One region of the Arthrobacter sp. BK1 genome, then DNA from elsewhere that is predicted to be linked to it. Evidence: riboswitches for the same ligand, from Rfam matches in the RefSeq annotation. Region 1 holds a riboswitch; each other region holds the start of a gene.
What was found. A riboswitch is a leader RNA that binds a small molecule or an ion and turns the genes downstream of it on or off. The one in region 1 is predicted to bind cyclic di-AMP.

Region 2: another riboswitch for cyclic di-AMP. It lies ahead of AC1MCA_RS19380 (LysM peptidoglycan-binding domain-containing protein); the one in region 1 lies ahead of AC1MCA_RS06100 (M23 family metallopeptidase).
Region 3: another riboswitch for cyclic di-AMP. It lies ahead of AC1MCA_RS06900 (aggregation-promoting factor C-terminal-like domain-containing protein); the one in region 1 lies ahead of AC1MCA_RS06100 (M23 family metallopeptidase).
Region 4: another riboswitch for cyclic di-AMP. It lies ahead of AC1MCA_RS09655 (NlpC/P60 family protein); the one in region 1 lies ahead of AC1MCA_RS06100 (M23 family metallopeptidase).

The regions. Positions count from the first base shown of each region.
Region 1 is NZ_CM155263.1:1,381,626-1,385,818, forward strand. It holds gene AC1MCA_RS06090 (NlpC/P60 family protein) at 10-780, opposite strand; gene AC1MCA_RS06095 (C40 family peptidase) at 966-1,646, opposite strand; cyclic di-AMP (ydaO/yuaA leader) riboswitch at 1,717-1,882, opposite strand; gene AC1MCA_RS06100 (M23 family metallopeptidase) at 2,027-2,851, opposite strand; cyclic di-AMP (ydaO/yuaA leader) riboswitch at 2,855-3,073, opposite strand; gene AC1MCA_RS06105 (iron-dependent transcriptional repressor DtxR) at 3,247-3,942, opposite strand.
Region 2 is NZ_CM155263.1:4,222,923-4,227,115, forward strand. It holds gene AC1MCA_RS19375 (protein adenylyltransferase SelO) at 1-1,194, shown strand, start outside; gene AC1MCA_RS19380 (LysM peptidoglycan-binding domain-containing protein) at 1,266-2,105, opposite strand; cyclic di-AMP (ydaO/yuaA leader) riboswitch at 2,109-2,298, opposite strand; gene AC1MCA_RS19385 (coiled-coil domain-containing protein) at 2,676-3,812, shown strand; gene AC1MCA_RS19390 (cupin domain-containing protein) at 3,836-4,193, opposite strand, start outside.
Region 3 is NZ_CM155263.1:1,568,720-1,572,912, forward strand. It holds gene AC1MCA_RS06890 (response regulator transcription factor) at 1-487, shown strand, start outside; gene AC1MCA_RS06895 (HAMP domain-containing sensor histidine kinase) at 495-1,994, shown strand; cyclic di-AMP (ydaO/yuaA leader) riboswitch at 2,122-2,272, shown strand; gene AC1MCA_RS06900 (aggregation-promoting factor C-terminal-like domain-containing protein) at 2,278-3,027, shown strand; gene AC1MCA_RS06905 (DUF1905 domain-containing protein) at 3,107-3,550, shown strand; gene AC1MCA_RS06910 (HAD-IA family hydrolase) at 3,531-4,193, opposite strand, start outside.
Region 4 is NZ_CM155263.1:2,137,920-2,142,112, reverse strand. It holds gene AC1MCA_RS09680 (hypothetical protein) at 1-260, opposite strand, end outside; gene AC1MCA_RS09675 (F510_1955 family glycosylhydrolase) at 335-1,207, opposite strand; gene AC1MCA_RS09670 (DUF305 domain-containing protein) at 1,297-1,935, opposite strand; gene AC1MCA_RS09665 (hypothetical protein) at 2,080-2,547, opposite strand; partial or broken gene AC1MCA_RS09660 (hypothetical protein) at 2,628-2,817, opposite strand; cyclic di-AMP (ydaO/yuaA leader) riboswitch at 2,936-3,101, shown strand; gene AC1MCA_RS09655 (NlpC/P60 family protein) at 3,105-3,884, shown strand; gene AC1MCA_RS09650 (hypothetical protein) at 3,980-4,123, opposite strand.

The DNA.
Region 1 (4,193 bases):
AAGCGGGTGCTAGGAAACGCGGATGAAGACCGGTCCCGAGCCAACGTTGGCGCTGAAAACAACGGTCTGGTTGCCGTTGTAGCCGCCGTGTACTGCCTGGCCGTTGCCGGCGTAGACAGCGATGTGGGCAACGCCTGCGCCGCCGTCGGCGTAGTAGATGAGATCTCCCGGCTGTGCCTCGGCGGCACTGACGGTGCGGCCCAGGCCCAGGTAGCCGGCAGGCCAGTCGTGGAAGTTGATGCCCACGGCGGCAAGCGAGTTGGTCACCAGCATGGTGCAGTCCTGCATCACACCGAGCTGCGCGTAAGCGGCGGACAGGATTGCCGCACCCTTGCCGCTGGCGGCAACCGGAGCCGGGGCGGCCGGAGCCGAAGCGGTGGTTACCTTGACGGCAGCTGCGGGAGCGGGAGCCGCGACGGGAGCTGCAGCTTCCTGCACCTCAACCTCGGGCTCAGGTGCCTCAACAACGGGAGCCGGCGAGGTGGTGACAGCAGGCTTTTCGTAGGAGATGGCAATGGTGGATTCAGCGGAGATGACAGCCGGGGCGGAGACCTCAAGCTCAAGGTTCGAGACCGGGGACACTTCACGCTGGACGTTGGTGTCTGCGGCGTTGGCCGCGATACCGCTGGTGAGGACCAGGCCGGAGGCAGCAGCGATAACCGCTGCCTGGCGGCCCATGCCGCCGGCGTTGTCGCCGACAGCCTTGGCAATGACAGCCAGCGAGTTGGTCTTGGTGGTGACCTCGGCGCGGTGCCGTGCAACTGTTGCACGAGTAGTCATTAATTTCTCTCTTTCGATTTCCTCAGGACCGCGTGGGCAGGCCAGGGGTTTTGGACGCGCCGGCATCTTGGGGGTACGCCGGCACGTCCCGAACGGGGATTTAGCGAAATGGTTCAGGTGGCACTGTTCCTGCAGCGTGAAGCTGCAGGAACTACTGCCAGGCAGGAACCGGGGGCGTTGGCTGGTCAGCCGCCCATGGTGAAGAAGGAGGAGGTGCCCGTGGAGGCCGCGGAGTGGAGCAGGGTGCCCTGTCCGGGGTTCAGCGCGCTGATCATCATGCCGTTGCCGACGTAGATACCAACGTGCGCGCCGCCATTCTGCATGACCAGGTCACCGGGAACCGGCGTGGAGGTCGGCTTCATTGCTGTCCAGGCGTTGACACGGGGAATGCTGATCCCGGCCTGGGCGTAGACCCACTGGGTGAAGCCTGAGCAGTCCCAGCCACTGGGAGTGGTGCCGCCCCACAGGTAGGGGCTGCCGATGCCGGTGTAGGCAATGGCTGCCAGGCCGGAGCCGGAAGCAGTGGAGACGGCGTCTGCGAGCTTGGTCGCAACCTTCTCCGCAGCGTCAGCACCCTGGCTGGCGGCAGCAGTTTCGGTAGCCGTTGACTGCGCACGGACCGTTTCGATCTTCGGCGCAGCGGTGGTCTTGACCACGGGACGCTCGAAGGAAACAGTAGCCGTGGGAGCCGCGGTGACGGCCAGGGCAGCCTGGGCTGACCCGGATTCTGTGGAGGCGGACACGCCGGCGGTTGAATCCGCAGCGTTGGCCGGAAGCCCCATTGTCAGGATCAGACCTGACGCGGCTGCGATGACAGCAGCCTGGCGACCTACGGTCCCGGCGTTTGCACTTACTGCCTTGGACATTGAGCCCAAGGGGTTCGTGCGAACCGTTTGCGCACGGTGGCGCGCAGAATTATGGCGTGAAGACACGAAGGTAGCCTCTCCCAATGCCTGCGAGGTGAGCTGTCGGATTCGGATGGGAGTGCACCCGGCCACGCGGCTTCCTGGGAAGCTTTGTGACTTAACCCCAAGGCCTTCAGAATCAAAGGCCAAAATTGGTTCCCCCGCCCCTGCCAGACGAATTCATGCGAACGGACCTTGAGCGGTGGCAGAGCTAGGCAATCCACTCAAGAACGTCAGCTTCGGAAAAGCTGGCGCGATTTAGACGTTACAGGACTTCTCAGCCAATGTCACATTCAGGTCACGGCATGTCACTGGAATTTGATAGTTGGCCATCATTTGGATCAGAGCCAGCCGGACGGGTCAACGACTTCGCCGTTGACCTGCACCTCAAAGTGGAGGTGGCAGCCGGTGGAGGCTCCGGTGGTTCCACTGAGCGCAACGACGTCGCCGCGGCTGACCGTCTGGCCCATGGTCACACTGGCGGACGAGAGGTGGTTGTACGTGGTTTCAAGGCCATTGCCGTGGTCCACCACCACGCGGTTGCCGCCGCCGTACTGGTGCCAGCCAACAAACGTCACAGTGCCGCTCGCGGCGGCCAGGACCGAAGTCCCGCACTGTGCGGCGAAGTCCTGGCCCCGGTGAAAGTCGCCGGAACCGCCGGTGATGGGGCTGATCCGGAAGCCGAACGGTGAGGCGGTGGCCAGCTGGGCCAAGGGTGCGCCGAGGCTTCCCGCCGAGGCCGCACGGGTAATGGAGCCCGCAGACTGGGCGCTCAGTAGTTGCTTGAGCTTGCCGTCAGGATCGCCCTGCGTGACCACGGAAGAGCGGCTGAAATCGATCTGCGCACCGGCGGCGGCGGAGACTTCGGGCTGCGGGGCGGCGGAAACAGCCGATGCGGGCTGCCCCGGCTCCGGCTGTGCCATCACGGGGCTGGTGGCTGGAACCGTCACCGTGAGGACCAGTCCGGTTGCGGCCAGGGCGATGCCGGCCTTCTGGCCGATGCCACTGGCGGAAGCGAATTCAGTGATTTGCCGGAAGGGCCCCCGGCGACGGCGGGCTTCGCGCTGCGAATCACGCGGCCTGTCGGCAGTAATAACCTCGGGCGCACGCGGCGCCGAAGTGGGGCCCGCAGCGCGACGGCGGCCCCTGGAGTATTGCGTGGTCAAAAATGTTCCTCTCTGGATAGCCTGCGAAGTTAGCTGTCGGATTCGGGTCAGAGAGATCAAAGACCCGGTCCGCCGTGACAAGCACTTGGCGCAGAAATATCCCGTGAGGATTCTTCATTGAGAGAGGCTTGCTGCTGACGGACTACACCCCAAGGCAGCCTTGCGACTGCCGGTTGTGGTTCCCCCGCCTCTGCCAGTTAGTGACTCGTGCACCTGATCCGCTGGCAGAGCTCGGCTCCGGATCAGGTAACGCTTTTGTATCGACGTTCTGTTAAAACTATAAATGATTAAGCCGGACAGTAACAATTCCGTTATCTTTGGAGATCAGCCGTCACTGCGCTAAAGCGGGCACGCAAAAGCCCTTCAGTCCCGCGTGAGCAGGCAGGACTGCCCCGTCAGCCCACGGAAACGAACACGTGCGCTGCCACTTCAGGAGGCAGCTCGAGCGCTCCCTCAATGCCCGGAACACGGACGGAGATGTACTCCCCTACGCGCTCCAGGGTGACCGAAGCGCCCGGACGGATCCCGCCTTCGTCCAACTGGACCAGCAACTCCGGCTCCACCTGGATGGGCTCCGCCAGGCGGCTGACCCTGATGGTGGAATCGGGCCCGTAGCCCTGCATGGCCTCCAGGAGATTGATCACACCGTCGTCAAGAAGGGACGCCGGTGCTCCGCCCAGTGCGGCCAGCCCAGGGATCGGGTTGCCGTATGGGGACTCTGTGGGATGGTTCAGCAGTTCATAGATCCGCCGTTCAACCCGCTCGCTCATCACGTGCTCCCACCGGCACGCTTCGTCATGGACGTAGGCCCAGTCGAGGCCGATGACGTCGGCCAGGAGCCGCTCCGCGAGACGGTGCTTGCGCATGACTTCGGTGGCCCGCTTGCGCCCGGTCCCGGTCAGTTCCAGGTGGCGGTCCCCCGAGACAACAACCAGCCCGTCACGTTCCATCCGGCCGATGGTCTGGGACACCGTGGGCCCCGAGTGCCGCAGCCGTTCGGCGATGCGGGCGCGAAGAGCAACAATGTTCTCTTCCTCAAGCTCCAAAATGGTCCGAAGATACATCTCCGTGGTATCAATCAGATCCGTCATCCAGCTCAGCTCCTCGAGCGCAGTACCTTGCGTTGTCCCACCGTATCGCGTCCGGCGCAGCGGCGAGGTCCGGTGAAAAGCTTAGCCTATTTTGAATTTGTCCGGATAATTCCGGGCGATGCAGCAGCCGGGCCATTCTGTCTCATTGACTGGACTATGACGGTGCCGGTTCGGTGCCAAATAGCCGGTTCAGGCAGAATAAAGGAGGCCCTTTGTGCAGTCACTGCCGGCCACCCCACCGTCCTTCGGAC
Region 2 (4,193 bases), 1.8 Mb from region 1:
CTCGGCGACGGGCGGGCGCTGCTCCTCGGGGAAGTCACGGACGTCCACGGGCGCCTCCGCGACGTCCATCTCAAAGGCTCCGGCCGCACACCGTTCGCCCGCGCCGGAGACGGCCTGGCCGTCGTCGGTCCGATGCTGCGCGAATACCTCGTCAGCGAGTCCATGCACGCGATGGGCATCCCCACGACGCGGTCACTCGCCGTCGTCGGGACAGGGCGGCCGGTCCGCCGCGAAACGATGCTGCCCGGCGCTGTACTCACCCGGGTCGCGGGCAGTCATCTGCGTGTGGGGACTTTCCAGTTCGCCAGGGTCAATGGAGACACGGACCTCCTCCGCCGCCTTGCTGACCATGCGATCGGCCGCCATTATCCGGATGCGGCGAAGGCCATACAGCCTTATGTGGCCTTTTTCGACGCGGTGATAGTTGCCCAGGCGACGCTGGTGGCCCGGTGGATGCTGGTGGGGTTTGTTCACGGTGTAATGAATACGGACAACATGGCGATCTCCGGCGAAACCATCGATTACGGTCCGTGCGCGTTTATGGACGCCTTCAACCCCGGCGCCGTCTACAGCTCGATCGATCAGGGTGGACGCTATGCCTACGCCAACCAGCCGCTGATCGCTGAATGGAACCTCACCCGGCTCGCCGAGGCGTTGCTGCCCCTGCTTCATGAGGATCAGGAACAGGCTGTTGCTCTGGCCGTGGAGTCCCTCGGCGCCTTCCGCATGGAGTACAGCGCCGCGTGGCTGGACGGGATGAAGGCCAAACTGGGGCTGGGCGCGGCCGCAAGCAATGATGTGGCGTCGTCGCTGGCAGTGGACCTGCTGGCCATGTTGGAGAAAGGGGACGTGGATTACACCTCGTTCTTCCGGAGCCTCAGTTCAGCAGCCCGTGGGACCACTGAAGATGCCCGTGCCCACTTCGTGGACCCGGGGCCGTTCGAGGCATGGGCTGAACGCTGGCGCGCCCTGGCTCCTGAGGCGGAGGCCATGGACCGGACCAACCCGGCATTCATCCCCCGGAACCACCTGGTTGAGGAAGCCCTTGCCGCCGCTACAGGCGGAGACATGGGCCCTTTCAACCGTTTGGTGGATGTGCTGGCCGACCCCTACACGGAGCGGCCGGGCCTGGATCGCTATGCCGGCCCCGCTCCGGATGACTTCGGGAGCTACCGGACTTTCTGCGGGACCTGAGCGCAGGAAACAGCGGACGACGGCGGCGGGGCGGCTTGCGGCTGCCCCGCCGCCGTCGGTTCCGGCCGGGATCACGCTACGCGGACGAACGACGCTCCCGTGAGCCAGCTGATGGAGTGGACTTCGGTCTTGTAACCGTCCACGCCGCCGCTGACAACCTGGCCGTTGCCGGCGTAAACGCCCACGTGGCCGGCCGTGATGACGAGGTCACCGGCGGCCGGTGCACCCACCACGCTGCCGTACTGGAAGAACTGGCCCGGGGCCAGGTCTCCCACGCTCTTGCCGACCGAACGCAGGGCTTTCTCCACCATGGCGGTGCAATCCTGCTGGATTCCCACCTGCGAGTAGGCGGACGCCAGGATCGCGGAGCCTGCGGCACCGGACGGAGCCGGGGCTGCAGGAGCGGCGGGTGCCGCGGTGGAGGCCAGCCGGATGCCGGTGTTGGTCGGAGCGGCCGGGGCAGCGACTGCCTGGGCAGGTGCCGGTGCGGCGTAGCCGGCGCCCGGAATCTGGATCTGGTCGCCGGGGTAGATAATGGCCGCGATTGACAGGCCATTGGCGGCCAGTACGTCGTTGAGGGTGACGCCGTAGGCGGCGGAAATTGCGCCCAGCGTGTCGCCCGATACGACGGTGTGGACGTTGGCTGCGGCTGCTGCGGGAGCAGCGGCCGGGGCAGCCGCCGGCGCGCTGACCTGTCCTTGGACGTTGGTGGTCCCGGACGCGTCCGGGCCCTGGACGCCGGCCTGGGCTGCAGTTCCGGCACCGAAGAGCATGCCGGACGCGGCCACAGCGATGAGGGTTGGCCTGCCGATGGTGCGGGCGTGTGCTTTAGCTGTCGAAGACAGGCCCGTCAGCACAATAGAGCGGTTTGCAACGGCACGATGGCGTGCGGAAGTGGTGTTCTTTGACATGGTTGATTGCCTCTCCCATGCCTGCGGGGTGAGCTGTCGGGTTCGGGTCGGAGACACCCGGCCGGCAACGCCTCCGTCAAGGACGGAGCGGTATCGACTTAACCCCAAGGCTTCCTTCGAAGCCGTGGAAACGTGGTTCCCCCGTCCCTGCCAGTTGAAAGCGACTGGGGTCCCGGTTCAGCGGCAGGGCTCGGCATACTGACGGGAATGTCCCGGCTTTTAACCGGGGCACCGGACGACCATAACCTCTGTTCGACGGCAATGTCACATTCCGGTAACGGAATGTAAGCGGTAGAAGTGCCTCGCTTCTGCGCCCGCTTGGACACCTGACCGTAACGATGTTGCAGGTCAGGGGCGGAATGCCGTATATGCCGGGTAGGCTCACAAACTATGTCGCGTTTTCTCCATAAAGTGAGGCTGCCTGTCATTGCAGGAACCTTGGCGCTGGCCTTTGCCGCCTCGTTATCAATGCTGCCGGCACACGCTGGGGACGACGCACCGCCCGCCGGTTATCCGTCATGGCAGGACGTGGAGAACGCCAAGCAAAGCGAGGCCGGGAAAGCCGCGGAGGTGGCTAAAATCAATGACCTTCTGGGCGGGCTTCAGAGCAGGGCCGAAGAATTGGGGACAGCTGCGGTCACCTCCGCGGCCGAGTACGCCGTCGCGGAGACAGCCCTCCAGGCAGCCAGCTCAAGATTGGACGAACTGACCGCCCGGACCGCCCGCGCCACCGCCGGACTGGCACAGCACAAAAAGGAAATCGGAGCCCTGGCGGCCCAGTCGTATAAGACCGGCGGCACCAACATGGGCTTCTTCGTGGCCCTGGACGCCGTGCAGACCAACAGCATCCAGGGCCTCAACATCGTCCGGATTGTCAGTGACAAGACCGCCGACCTGGTCAGCAAGGCGTCCGCTGCCGAGCGGGTGTCCCAAGCCCTCGCTGACCAGGAGAAAGCGGCCCGGGCAGAGCGTGAGCGGCTGTCAGCGGAAGCGAAGAGCAAGCTCGACTCCGCCCAGGCAGCCCAGGAAGCCATGTCCCGGCAGATTAAGGAACAACACGACCACGGTCAGGAGCTCACTGCTCAGCTGGCATCCCTCAAGGGGTCAACGGCGGCTGTGGAAGGTGAATTCCGGCAGGGCCAGGCGGCCCTCGCCGCCTATGAGAATGCCCAGGCAGCCAAGCGTGCCGCTGCTGCCGCGCAGGCGCGGCAGCAGGCGGAGGCGGCGGCCAAGGCGGCTGCCCTGGCAGCTGTCCAGAAACCGGTGAACCCTGCGCCGGTGAACCCTGTGCCGGTGGCACCTGCCGCGCCACCGGCGGCTGCACCGGCGCCCGTTCCGAGCCCGACGCCGGCTCCGCCTCCCGCCGTCGTCGTGCCGTCTGTGCCGGGCGGAGCTGTGAACGATCCGGCCGGGGCGAAGAGCTACGCCTCCGGGCGGCTGTCCGCCTACGGCTGGGGCCAGGACCAGTTCCAGTGCCTCGCCCAGCTCTGGACCAAGGAGTCCAACTGGCTGACCACAGCCACCAACCCCTATTCGGGCGCGTACGGCATCCCCCAGGCGCTGCCGCCCGGCAAGTTGAGCTCTGCCGGGAGCGACTGGCTCACCAGCTACAGGACGCAGGTGGACTGGGGCCTGGCCTACATCGCGGACAGGTACAAGTCTCCGTGCGGTGCCTGGAGTCACTCGGTTGCCAACAACTGGTACTGACGCCCGGCCGCGGAGGCGGTCCGTCAGGTTCCCGGGGCCTTCGCAAATTCCGCCGCGCTGAGGAATTCAATGCCCACGAAGGGCTGGTCCCCGTCCACCCAGGCGTCGTGTCCGGGCGGAATGGTGTAGGAATTGCCGGCCGTGATGCCGATGCGGCTGCCGTCCGTGGTCTCGACGCTGAGCGCTCCGGACACGCAATAACCCACATGGTTGTTCTGGCACGAATCGGTCCCGACCACGGGTTTGATGCAGTCGGACCAGCGCCACCCGGGGTGGAAGGTGAAGCGGCCGACTGTGTAGTCGCCCAAGCTGACGATGTCCACCTCAGTCTTGTCCGGAAGGCGCTTCTCATCCGGAGTGTCGTGGGATTTGACTGCCAGC
Region 3 (4,193 bases), 190 kb from region 1:
CCGGATCCGCGCCTTCGCGCCGGAGGTTCCTGCGCTTTTCCTGACCGCCAAGGACGCCATCCAGGACCGGATCGTTGGCCTGGCGGCCGGCGGGGACGATTACGTCACGAAGCCGTTCAGCATGGAGGAAGTCCTGCTGCGGCTGCACCGCCTGGTTCAGCGGTCCGGCGTTGCAGCCATGGACACCGCCGAACTTGTGGTGGGTGACCTCGTCCTTAACATCGACACCCGCGAGGTGATCCGCGCCGGCGACGACATCCAGCTCACGGCCACCCAGTTCGAGCTGCTCCGCTACCTGATGGAGAACCCCAAACGTGTGATCAGTAAGGCCCAAATCCTGGACCGCGTCTGGAACTACGATTTCGGCGGCCAGGCCAACATCGTGGAACTCTACATTTCCTACCTCCGCAAAAAAGTCGACTCGGTGCACCCGCCCATGATCCACACCGTGCGCGGCGCCGGCTACGTCATCAAGCCGGCGGAGTAGCGCCTCCATGTCCTCGCCACGGGCAACCCCGCCAGCCGCACGGAGCTGGCTCAAACCCGCCAACTGGCACCTGCGCACCCGCCTTGTACTGCTTGCCATGGCCCTGCTGGTGGCCATTTGCGGCGCTGTGGGGCTGTTCAGCTACGCCTCGATGGACTCCTTCCTCACCCGGCAACTCGACGAACAGCTGAGCCAGGCCGCCGCCCGGTCCAACGATCCCGGCCGGCCTCCCGCGGGCGGATTCAACGGAAGGGACCCGCTCGACGCACGTGGCCAGAGTGTCGGAACCCTCAATGCGCGCATCGTAAACGGCCAGATCAACAGTGGCGGCTACCTGGACCCGGACACCACACGCTCCGCCCTCAGCTCAGAGGACAAACAGACCCTGCTCGCCCTGGCGCAGAACGGAAATCCCGTAGACCGTTCGCTGTCCACTGGGGATTATCGGATTGTCGCCGTGGCAACAGGCTACGGCGACGTGCTGGTGACCGGTCTTCCGCTCGCCGCAAAGGAAAGCACCCTCACCTCGCTGGTGTGGACATTCACGTTCGTTTCCCTCGGCGGCCTGGCGCTGATCGGACTTGCCGGGACCGTGCTCATTCGACGCACCATGAAGCCGCTGGAGCAGCTATCGGAAGTCGCCACCCGGGTCTCCCGGCTCCCCCTGGATGCCGGAGAGGTGGCACTCGCGGTGCGCGTCCCGCCGTCGAACTCCAATCCCGGAACCGAGGTGGGCAGCGTCGGCCACGCGCTCAACCTCATGCTGGACAACGTGGCCAGCGCCCTGGAGGCGCGGCAAAAGAGCGAAACCAAAGTGCGGCAGTTCGTGGCCGACGCGTCCCACGAACTACGGACCCCATTAACGGCCATCCGCGGTTACACGGAACTGATGAGGATGACCGAGAACTTCACGCCGGACGGCCGGAAGTCGTTGGCACGTGTGCAGAGCCAGTCCGAGCGCATGACCACCCTGGTGGAGGACCTGCTCCTGCTCGCCCGGCTCGACGAGGGCCAGCCGCTGAAACTCAGCGAAGTGGACCTCACCCAGCTGGTGATTGAGACTGTCAGCGACGAAAAAGTTATCGCCCCGGGCCACACCTGGCGTCTTGAGCTTTCGGATGAGCCGATTGCTGTCACCGGCGACGCCTCACAGCTGCGCCAGGTTCTGGTGAACCTGCTCTCCAACGCACGCAAGCACACTCCTCCCGGCACTACTGTGGTTACCAGGGTCTGCAGGGCTGGTGATGGAAGCGCCGAAGTGACGGTAACGGACGACGGCGGCGGCATGCCGGCTGACTTCGTGGACAAGGCCTTCTCGCGTTTTGCCCGCGCAGACGCCGCCCGCGCGGGCACGGCACCGGCTTCCGGATCCGCTGCATCCGAGGGCACCAGCGGACTGGGCCTGTCCATCGTCCAGTCGATCGTGGAGGCTCACGGTGGAACCGTGACCGTACTGTCCAGCCCCGGCCACACTGTTTTCAAGCTTCGCCTTCCCGCCATCCACTGACCCAGCAAGTCGACACGCCGCCGTCGTGATCTCCGTTACCAAAATGTGACTTAAGCGCCGAGCTCCTGTACCGTCGATTAAGTGCAGCTCTATCGGTCTGCATATCCGGATGACGCCAAGCTCTGCCGCTTCCCGGATTCCGCGTTCAGAGGCAGAGGCGGGGGACCCACGGTCCCGGGCCACGAGTGCCCTTGGGGTTAAGCCAGCACGTGATTTTCCGTGTGGCCGGATGCCCTCATCCGAACCCGACAGCTAACTCCGCAGGTGTGAGAGGCGATCCATCATGTCTGAATTCAAGGTACAAACGCGCCCGGAAAACGGGTCAGGGAATCTCCACAGCGGCCGAAAAGTTACCGAAGCGGAGTCAACGGCAACGTCCGAGCCCGTTTCCCCCACGTCACCCCGAACGAAATTTCCCTCCCTGGGCCGGCGTGCAGCCGTCCTCACCGCGGCGTGCGCCCTCCTTGTTGGCGTCGGCGCTGCCGGCCATGCCTCAGACGCCGATTTCCTGGCGGCCAGCGAGACTGCACCGACGGCCGACGCCTCCGCTGCCGGGGATTCCAACCTGAGCTTCGAAAAGGCCGAAATCCAGGCCAAGCCTTCCGCGGAAGCCGCACCGGCAGAAATCAGTGTTGCCCCGCAGGCCGCCGAGCCGGCACCCGCCGCTCCTGCTCCGGCCCCCGCTCCCGCGCCTGTCCCGGCGCCTGCTCCTGTTGTGGCGGTAGATGACCCGGCCGGCGCCCAGGCCTACGCAGCGGGGCAGCTGGCGTCCTATGGCTGGGCCGCTGACCAGATGCAGTGCCTGAAGACGCTCTGGACCAAGGAATCCGATTGGACCACCACGGCCACCAACCCCAGCAGCGGCGCATATGGCATCGTCCAGTCACTGCCCGCGGAGAAGATGGCGAGCGCCGGCGCGGATTACCGCACGAACTACCGCACGCAGATCAGCTGGGGCCTGAACTACATCCAGGAGCGCTACCAGTCGCCCTGCGGTGCGCTGAACTTCCACCTCTCGAACAACTGGTACTAAGCACAGCTGGTCCCTGCTGGCCTTGCACCTGTTGCCCCGGCACCTGTTGGCTTTGCACAAGCCGCGGCATACTGGGGCCATGGAATTCACCACCACAATTCTCGGCAGCGGCAACAAGACCGGCATCGAGGTTCCGGCGGAGGTGGTTGCCGGACTCGGAGCGGGCAAGCGTCCTCCGGTGGTGGTGACCATCAACGGCAAAAGCTACCGCAGCAGCATCGCCGTGATGGGCGGCCAGAACCTGATCGCCGTCAGCCAGCACAACCGCGAGTTCACGGGGGTCTCGGCCGGTGACACTGTGGAAGTGCACGTCGAGCTGGACACGCAACCGCGCATCGTCGAGGTTCCTGACGATCTGGCCGCAGCTCTGGCAGCCGAACCTGAGGCGCAGGCGTTCTACGCCACCCTCAGCTACAGCAGTCAGCGGCGCTATGTGGAGCCCCTCGCTGACGCCAAAACACCGGAAACCCGGGAGCGGCGGATCGCCAAGGTAGTGGACGATCTCAAAGCCGGAAAGAAATAGTCGTTCGTCCCAGCGCATCTGAGCCCAGCGACGCCGAGACTGCCGAGTAGTCAGGAATATGCAGGACGCCGGCCGGCAGCGCTCCCGTGTTGGAGCCCACGGCGATGGTCCGGATGCCTGCGGCCACCCCTGCCGCGATTCCCGCCGGCGCATCTTCAAACACCACAGCATCTCCGGGCTCCACACCCAGCAGGCGGGCCGCCGTCAGGTAGCCCTCAGGGTGCGGCTTGCCCCTGGTCACAATGTCCGCCGTCACGGAAGTTCCCGGCATGGCAAGGCCGGCGGCGTCCATCCGGATGTCCGCCAGAATCCGGTCGGCCGACGTCACCAGCGCCACTGCGTCTGCAGGCAAGCTCCCGAGCAGCCGCGCGGCCCCGGGCAGGGCGATGATGCCGGCGGTCCGCACCCTTTCCATGGCACCGAGTTCCTCGGTGAGCGCCGCGACGTCGGACCCCACCGGAGCGAACCTCCGCACTGTGTCGACCGCCTGCACACCGTGGGAGGTCCGCAGGATTTCGGCGATGTCCAGGTTGTACCGGGCCGCGAACTCGCCCCACACCTCCTCCACCACGGCCGTGGAATCCACCAGCGTTCCGTCCATGTCAAACAGGACGGCACGGCAGGTGAGTGTGCGGACGGCGGC
Region 4 (4,193 bases), 760 kb from region 1:
ATTTGGGCCGCGTCCAGCCAGCGATACTGCCGTTGATAGGCGTAAGCAAGAACGAGCAGGACACGGAACGGGTCCGTGGAGGCGGCAAGCAGTTCTTGGGCGTCAGTGACTGCTTCGTCACCACGTCCCAGAAGGGACAGAACCCATACACGTTCCAGGCCGGTGCAACTGTCCAGCCGGGCTTCCATCGCATCCCTGTCCGCGACCACGTCCCGCAGCGTCACCGGGTCCACGAACCAGATTCTCTCCTGATGCTCCATCGGGGAAGCCCCTTACACCGCCGCGATTATCAGCGCACAGGTAAGACCCATGAAGGCAATGGAACCGGTGGTGCTCATCGGACAGCGGCAGGGGCATGAAACACCACACCGCCATCAGGGGATACGACGAGCCCACCAGTGGTGGCGGCCCAGATCCATGGTTTGCCGTCTGCCTTCTTTACGGCGGAGATCGCCTGGACCTGACCCTCGATCCGGCCGGTGGGGGCCCACGTTGTTCCCGCGTCTGCTGAAAATTGGACTGAACCCTCCGGCTCGACGCCGAAGACTTCAGTGCCGCTGGCAAATGCAACGAATTGGATGATGGGCGCTGCTGTATTCAGTTCCCAGGTTTTCCCGCCGTCACGGGAACGTTGGAGCCCTTCGCGGGTGGTGGCAAGAACGGTGTCGGTTTCGGGGTTGCCGGCCAGAACGGCCGGGACGAAGTCGGCTGCGGCCGGGGTCCAGGTCTTTCCGTCCGGGCTGGTTTGAAGTGTTCCGTCGTAGGCGACGATTCCGGACCTGGCTGTAGCGAGGGCGTGGAAGTCGGATTCGCCTTGGCGGGAGAGCTGCTCCCACGTCTCTCCGCCGTTTGTGGATCGGATCAGGCCCATGGGGTTGGGCAGGTCCGAACCGGGGCCCGGGTGCCCGGAAGCATAGAACACACCTTGGTCAGCGGCTGCGGTGAAGCCCATCAGGTCATTGGTGGCGCCGATTCGGGTGGCGGGGGATTTGGTGACGTCGAACAGGCCTTCGTGGGCGGCCAGCAGGACTTGGTCGGTTTCGCGGTTCACGCTCAGGCCGTGGACGTGGGAGCTGGGCAGGCCGGTGGCCGCAGTGGTTGGGGCGGTGCCGGTTGGCGAGCCGACGGAACAGGCGGACAGCAGGAGGGCGGCGGCCGCGGTGAGTCCAGCGGCGGGACGTCCTCGGTGGATGAAGTGCAGGGGCACGGGAACTCCAGGGGTGGTCCAGAAAATGGGGGGGTGGGGGAAGGCGCCGGCCCCACGGGGGGACGGGGCCGGAGCCGGTGGTGTGCTGGCTACAGGGTTGCCAGCAGGTCTTTCATTTCCTGGATTTCGGCTTCCTGGGAGCTGACGATGTCCTTGCTGAGCTGGACCGCCTCAGGGTTCTTTCCGTCGGAGGTTTCGATCTTGGCCATCTCGACGGCGCCTTCGTGGTGGGCGACCATCTGGGTCAGGAACAGTTTGGCGGCCTCGGTGCCCTGGGCGGCCTCGAGCTTCGCCATGTCCTCCGCACCCATCATCCCGGACATGCTGTGTCCCGGGGCCATGCCGGTGGGCAATTCGGTGGGCTGTCCCCAGCTTTCAAGCCAACCGGTCATCTTCTCGATTTCCGGTCCCTGGGCCGCCTTGATCTTGGCGGCCAGGTCCGTGACCGGAGCGGGAATTCCTTCTTTTTTGAGCATGATGTCGCTCATCTCCACAGCCTGGGCGTGATGCGGGATCATCATCTGCGCGAACATCGTGTCCGCGTCGTTGAACTCAGCCGAAGCTGCTGCCGAGGTTGCCGGGGCTGAGCTTGATGGCGCCGCGGAGCTGCCGTGGTCCATGCCGGGCATGCTGGTCGCGGAACTTCCGGCACCGGTGCCGGTGGAGCAGCCGGCGAGGGCGATCGCAGCAGCGATGGCGGCAGCGGGAATGGTCAGGGTCTTTTTCATGGAAATCAGGGTCCTCAAAAGTATCGGCGGCGCGCAGCGCCCTTGGATTGCATGCAGTGATGGCCCCTTGCGGGGGACCTGTTTTATGCGTGCCGAAATAGCTGGACGGTGCGCCGGGCAGGACACGGCGCCGTCAATGCTGGTTTACGTCCGGCTGATACAGAGGTCACCGGGGGAGGGGCTGGCCGGTGAGTAGGAATAGTTCGTGCTGGCTGCAGCCGCCGCACCGAAGTCGGGTAAGGCATAGGGCGCTATGCCCGGAGCAGGTGCGGTAAGCGAGGTGTTTCCCGGGGACAGCACGCAGGCATTGCCCCCGGTGGATATCTCCGGGCAGGAACCTGCAGGGGCGCAAGAAGAAGAAGGCGAGCCAGTTGCCGCTTGGGTCACTGCAGCCCCGGAGGTCCCCGGTGGATGGGAGTGGTCCTCAGGGAGGCTTTGCAGGTGCACGGTTGATTGGGCGGCTGTTGCCGGCATGGTGTGCGCCGCGCTCAAGTGGTGGGCCCCGGTCATGATGTGCATGCCAAAGACGCCGGCGATGATGGCCAGGGCCGCCGTCAGGAAGCCGGTCCGAAGGAGGAGCGCGGTGAAGGGTCCACGCGATGGTGCGCTCACAACGGTTCCTCCCTTCCGTGCAGGTTTTCAGATTCTTAAGCCTACCGGCAGGGGTGTCCCTGCCGGTCACCGTCTCTTGTCTAACGTGCCTGGGAGGCATTGAGTTTCACCTGCCGCAGCAGCTGGGCTTTCAGTGCCACCACAATCGTGGACAAGGGCATCAGCACCGCCCCCTGCTGGACGGGACAGTAGGACCCCGGCGAAGGCCAGGACACCGGCCGCTACAGGAACAGCGAGGATGTTGTAGCCGGTGGCCCAGATGATGTTCTGCCGCTATTGCCGTTATGCAAATGTGACAAATGTTGCTGCTGTGACGTAGGGTCTGAAGCCGTGCCGGTTCTCCGAATGCGGCACTCCTGAGCAGACTTGCCTAACTCTGCCGCTGCCCGGGATCCGTTCGCAAAATTCGTCCGGCAGAGACGGGGAACCCAATAACGGTCTGCTACCGACAGGCCTCGGGGTGAAGCCGTGCCTGATGCACCTGTGTATCACCACGGCCGGGTGTCTCCCATCCGAATCCGACAGCTAACCTCGCAGGCAGTGGGAGAGGCCCTTTCATGCCCAATCGCAAAGCTCACGGCCGCCGCCGCGCGCACCCCGTCCGCACCAGCCCCCTGGCTGTCCTGTCCAAATCCGTCGCCGACAACGCCGGCGGTGTCGGCCGCCAGGCCGCCGTCATCGCAGCAGCATCCGGACTCGTCCTGACCAGCGGCATCGCCGCCCAGGCAGCAGACGCCCCAACCCAGCGCGAGGCCGAGCCGGCATCAAACCTGGAAATTACCAGCCAGGTACACACCCCGCTCAGCGCAGACGCCACAGTCCAGATCACTTTCGAGCGTCCCGCCGTGAAGACGACACCGGCGCCTGTAGTGGAAGCACCCAAGCCTGTCGCCGTCGAGACCCCCAAGGCGGCCGTGGCCGCGGCTCCGGTCGTGGCGAAGGCCGCTGCACCCGCCAAAGCTCAGATCACAGTCACCCCTGCTGCTGCAGTTCCCGTTGCGGCACCGGCAGCCGGCGGGATCAACGCCACTATGGTGTCCTCCGCCTACGCCCAAATCGGCATGATCCAGGACTGCACACGACTGGTCGAAAACGCCCTGAATGCTGCAGGCATCCCCGTCGGCGACCTCGGCCCCATGCAGTTCATGAACTACGGCACCATCGTCACCGACCCCCAGCCCGGCGACATGGTCATGCAGCCCGGCCACGTAGGCATCTACGTTGGCAACGGCCAAGTCCTCAGCTCCGGCCTTAATGGCAAGAACGAAACCGCCGTCCACCCCCTGACCTGGATGACCTCAAAGGGCGCCGTCACGTTCGTCCGCGCAGGCATATAGAAACACTGAAGGCCGGTGATTCAATGCCTTGGGGGCAATGCATCACCGGCCTTCAGCATGCCTTGGCGGCTTGGCCAGATGCGAACCGGGGGTGTTTAGGGGAGCTGTACCAAGAGTGCGGATACGTCGCTGTCTGCCTGGAAGTGGGCGTGCGCGTCAGGGGAGATCATCTGGACCATGTTCGTAGTTCTGCGCCGCTCGATCTCGCCGCCCTTGAGGATGTTTTCGTGGTGGGTCACCCTGTTGCGGGAACTCTCTAATTGCGGTTAGTGCTTGGCTAACCCGATCCCTGTCGGTCCCGGGGGGAGA